DNA from 2 places in the Dendrosporobacter quercicolus genome. Region 1 is predicted to be linked to the other one. Evidence: riboswitches for the same ligand, from Rfam matches in the RefSeq annotation. Region 1 holds a riboswitch; the other holds the start of a gene.
What was found. A riboswitch is a leader RNA that binds a small molecule or an ion and turns the genes downstream of it on or off. The one in region 1 is predicted to bind lysine.
Positions count from the first base shown of each region.

Region 2: it holds a riboswitch for lysine, as region 1 does, so the genes downstream of both, dapB (4-hydroxy-tetrahydrodipicolinate reductase) here and lysA (diaminopimelate decarboxylase) in region 1, are expected to answer to the same signal.

Region 1 is NZ_FNHB01000004.1:5,743-7,947, forward strand. Features, by position in the region: gene BLR06_RS09360 (EVE domain-containing protein) at 1-242, opposite strand, end outside; gene BLR06_RS09365 (CGGC domain-containing protein) at 399-752, shown strand; lysine riboswitch at 836-1,009, shown strand; gene lysA (diaminopimelate decarboxylase) at 1,113-2,205, shown strand, end outside.
Region 2 is NZ_FNHB01000001.1:419,974-422,178, reverse strand. Features, by position in the region: gene BLR06_RS02005 (aspartate-semialdehyde dehydrogenase) at 1-597, opposite strand, end outside; gene dapB (4-hydroxy-tetrahydrodipicolinate reductase) at 622-1,416, opposite strand; lysine riboswitch at 1,631-1,804, opposite strand; gene BLR06_RS01995 (general stress protein) at 1,982-2,205, opposite strand, start outside.

The sequences.
Region 1 (2,205 bases):
ACCAAGAAGCGCTTATCGGCTTCAGACGGATCCGGGTAAGGGGATGAAACTACTTCGGCTACCCCGACGACTGATTTTTCCTTGCCGGTATGGTAAATGAAGACAAGATCTTCCGGCTTCATCCGGCCGATGTGTTTCAAAGCTGTAAAGTTTTTTACGCCATTCCAGCGGTCGCGGCCTACGCGTTCAAGGTCAGTATAACTATAACTATCCGGTTCAGTTTTGGCAAGCCAATAAGCCATAAGCGTTCTCTCCTGTCAATCAATAGTTTTAGTGCTATTATAGCGTATTGAGTTCGGTGCAGTAAAATTAGTTTGCCCGGAATTTCAAAACTTAGTGCTTTTTGACAAAGCCCGCCAATGTCAATATAATGAACATGGGAAAAGCTGAGGTGAACCATGAAAATTGCAATATTAGTCCGGGAAGAGACTATGCAGCGTTGTACCGGCAAGGGCTGCCTGAACGCTTTTTTTCAGTGCAAAGATGCTTTTGCGCGTTATCAGGGAGATATTGAGCTTGTCACTTTTTCGCATGCCGGCGGCGATATTGAGCATAAAATTGCAATGATGTTGAAAAACGGTGTGGAAACGGTGCATTTATCAACTTGCCTAAGAGGGAAAGCCAAAAACTATGAGGAATTGGCCAAACGTCTGAGCCGGCATTTTGCTGTTGTCGGGTATACCCACGGGCCGGAGACCGGACGGGAACGCGCCGCAATTATTCTGGAAAAAGGCGGTTCAATTCGTGTTTAGGGCAATAATTTAAAGATATGTCAAAAACCGGGTTGACAGTATTGGCTGAATGCCTTAAAATTTAGCCAATATAACTTATAGGGAATTGAGATAGAGGTGCGGTGTAATAAGAGTATGTGCCCCGAGTTGCCGGCGATGACGGGTGCAGAACGGATTAACCGCCGAAGCAGTGGTTTCTTGGCTGGAAACCATGGCTGGTTCTGTGTTGAATAAATACAGGACTGTCATACGTAACCGTATGGAGCGCTATCTTGCACTGCTGGGCGTAAAGTATGCTTTTTTAGCGGTTTGCGAGATGCTCCTCGCAAACCGCTTTGCTATTTTGCTGATATGCTAAAATTGATAACTGGAGGCGCTATTATGGCGAAAAAAACGCTACCTTTTACTAAGCAACAGCTGGAGGAAATTATCCGGCAATATCCAACCCCTTTTCATATTTACGATGAAGCTGCCATTCGTAAAAATGCCCGTCAGCTATTGGCGGCGTTTTCATGGGCTCCCCGGTTTAAGGAATATTTTGCCATAAAAGCTACGCCAAACCCGGTAATCCTGAAATTTCTGCGGGAAGAGGGAATCGGCGCGGACTGTAGTTCTCTGCCGGAGCTTTTGCTGGCGGAAATGGCCGGTATTACAGGGGAAGATATTATGTTCTCCTCTAATGATACGCCGGCGGCGGAGTTTCAAGCAGCACGGAAAATGGGCGCGATTATCAATCTTGATGATATCAGCCATATCGATTACCTGGAAAAACATGCCGGTATTCCGGAGATTATTTCTTTCCGTTATAATCCCGGGCCGTTAATGAAAAACGGCAATACCATTATCGGTTACCCGGAAGAGGCCAAGTATGGCCTGACCAAGGAGCAGATTTTGCAAGCCTATCCGATCATGAAAGGCAAGGGAGTAAAACGGTTTGGCATTCATACCATGGTTATTTCTAATGAATTAAATGCCGACAGCTTTATTGCCACAGCCGACATGATGTTTGACCTTATTGTAGAACTCAAGAAAAATCTGGAAATTGACATTGAGTTTGTCAATTTTGGCGGCGGCATTGGCATTCCTTACAAACCGGAGCAGGAACCGGTTGATCTGGCCTATGTCGGCCAGGGAATTAAAAAAAGCTATGAAGAAAAAATTACGGCCAATGGCTTGCAGCCGCTGCGTATTGCCATGGAATGCGGGCGAATGATTACCGGTCCTTATGGTTATCTGGTGGCAACCGTTCTGCATAAAAAAGAAATTTACAAAAACTACGTGGGCCTGGATGCCTGCATGACAAATTTAATGCGTCCTGCGCTTTATGGCGCATATCATCATATTACCGTGGTCGGAAAAGAAGGACTGCCGTTAGATCACGTTTATGATGTGACCGGCTCGCTGTGCGAGAATAATGACAAGTTTGCCGTTGACCGTCAGTTGCCGGCCATCGAGATTGGCGACAGGGTTGTTA
Region 2 (2,205 bases), on a different contig from region 1:
AAAAGCGATTTGATAGTGTTTTGGCAGGCTGGCTCCGGGCAATATCTTGGCTTCAACCGGACGGTGGTCTACAAGGGCTTTTACCTGGTCGTCCAGTTCGTCAATCGCTTCCTTGCCGGCGCCGGAAACAGCCTGGTAAGTCGAGACGACAACTCTCTTAATCCGCGCCAGATCATAAAGCGGTTTTAACGCCATCGTCATAATGATGGTAGAGCAGTTCGGATTGGCAATGATGCCGTTGTGTTCTTTAATTGCTTCTGGGTTAACTTCCGGTACGACCAGCGGTACCCGGGGATCCATTCTGAAGGCGCTGGAATTATCTATTACCACAGCACCGTGCTTTACTGCAGCCGGCGCAAAAGTCTTACTGGCGGCTCCGCCGGCGAACAAAGCAATTTGTACGTTTTTAAAAGAATCATCCGTTGCTTCCTCTACAGTATACTGTTTGCCCATAAACTCAATTACTTTACCGGCCGAACGTTTCGAGGCCAGCAGTTTTAACTCGTTAAAAGGAAATTGGCGTTCAGCGATCAAGGCTAAGAACTCCTGACCAACCGCACCGGTAGCACCTAAAATAGCAACATTGTATTTTCTCATCATTTTCGCTCCTTCAATTAACAATTAATCTAATATATGTTCCAAACCAAAAACCAGTCCTTCTAAAGTTAAAACTTTTTTACAGGCCAATACCACGCCCGGCATAAATGATTCCCGCGATATCGAATCATGCCTGATGGTCAGAGTCTGGCCCAGGCCGCCAAAAATAACCTCCTGATGGGCAACATAGCCCGGTAATCTTACACTATGCAGGCGAATGCCGGATAGTTCCCCGCCGCGCGCTCCCTCGTATTTTTCAAATTCAGCCGGATGCCCCTGCTTTAGATAACCACGGGACTGGGCAATGAGTTTCGCGGTCCGTATTGCTGTTCCCGAAGGTGCGTCCAGCTTTTGATCATGATGCAGTTCAATAATTTCAACATGCGGTAAATATTTGGCCGCCTCCTGCGATAAACGCATCATTAAAATTGCACCGATGGAGAAATTAGGAGAAATTAAAGCGCTAACTTTATGTTGTTCACACAGCTCGCGAATTTCATTCATGTTTTCCTCTGATAATCCGGTGGTTCCCACCACCGGGCAGACGCCGTTTTTTATCGCAATACGGATATTGCTCATTACTGCCTCAGGTATAGTAAAGTCGACAATTACCTGCGGTTTTGCTTCCTTAATCACCGTTTCCAGATCATTGCCCACAGTCACGCCTAATTTTTCAACGCCGATCAATTGACCAATATCAGCGAAATCAGACTTAATATCAACTGCGCCAACAATGCTGAGCTGTGGATCATTATATACCGCCTTTAATACCTCAAGCCCCATCTTGCCATAAGCTCCGCATACCATAACTCTTATCATTGATACTCACCCCCATGAATTGTAACCATTACCGCGTCAACCTTAAGAACTGTGCGTAAAGCGCTATAAAGTAAGCTTGAATTCAGCTGCAGCCGCCTTACCAGCAGACTGCTAGTGCTTTCTGGCCGTATAAAAGCAGCCGGCAAGACTCATCTCACCGGCTGCCGGATACAGGCAGCAAAAGGACCAGAAAACCAACAACCGTCTTCTATCCAAATGAGATAGCACTCCACCAAGCTAGCTTGGTGACAGTCTGACACCTGTTAAATGCCAGACCAGTATCAAAAATACGGTATTATTGATACTTCGGCGGTCAACCCTTTTCTTTCAGATCATTGGTACCACGCTCCCTGAAAGTACTATTGTTGCCCGCACCTCTACTCTACTGTGCAGGATCTATTTAGTTTATGTACATTTTATAACATAGGTTCCGTCAGTGTCAACGGTTTTTCCCGAATACGCCGAACTTTATTCAGGAGCAGTTACAGCGCAGTTTGAGGGTTAAAGCAAGGGACTGTCTTTCCATGCTTTTGCATTTGAGACACTCCCTTACCCTGTTTGCTATTTACTTGCTTGTGGCATGACTTTCCACGTCCTGAGCGCCATATTGCCGTAATATTTGGGCCGCTTCATTCACTTTGCTTTCGCTGGTACGGACAATTGCCAGTATTTTGTCCTGTTCTACCTGCTTGGCATAGTGTTCGCTTGCTTCCGAGGGGATGCCCCAGTCAATCAGACCACCGGCCAGACCACCGGCCAACGCACCGCCAATCGCTGCACTAATTGGAC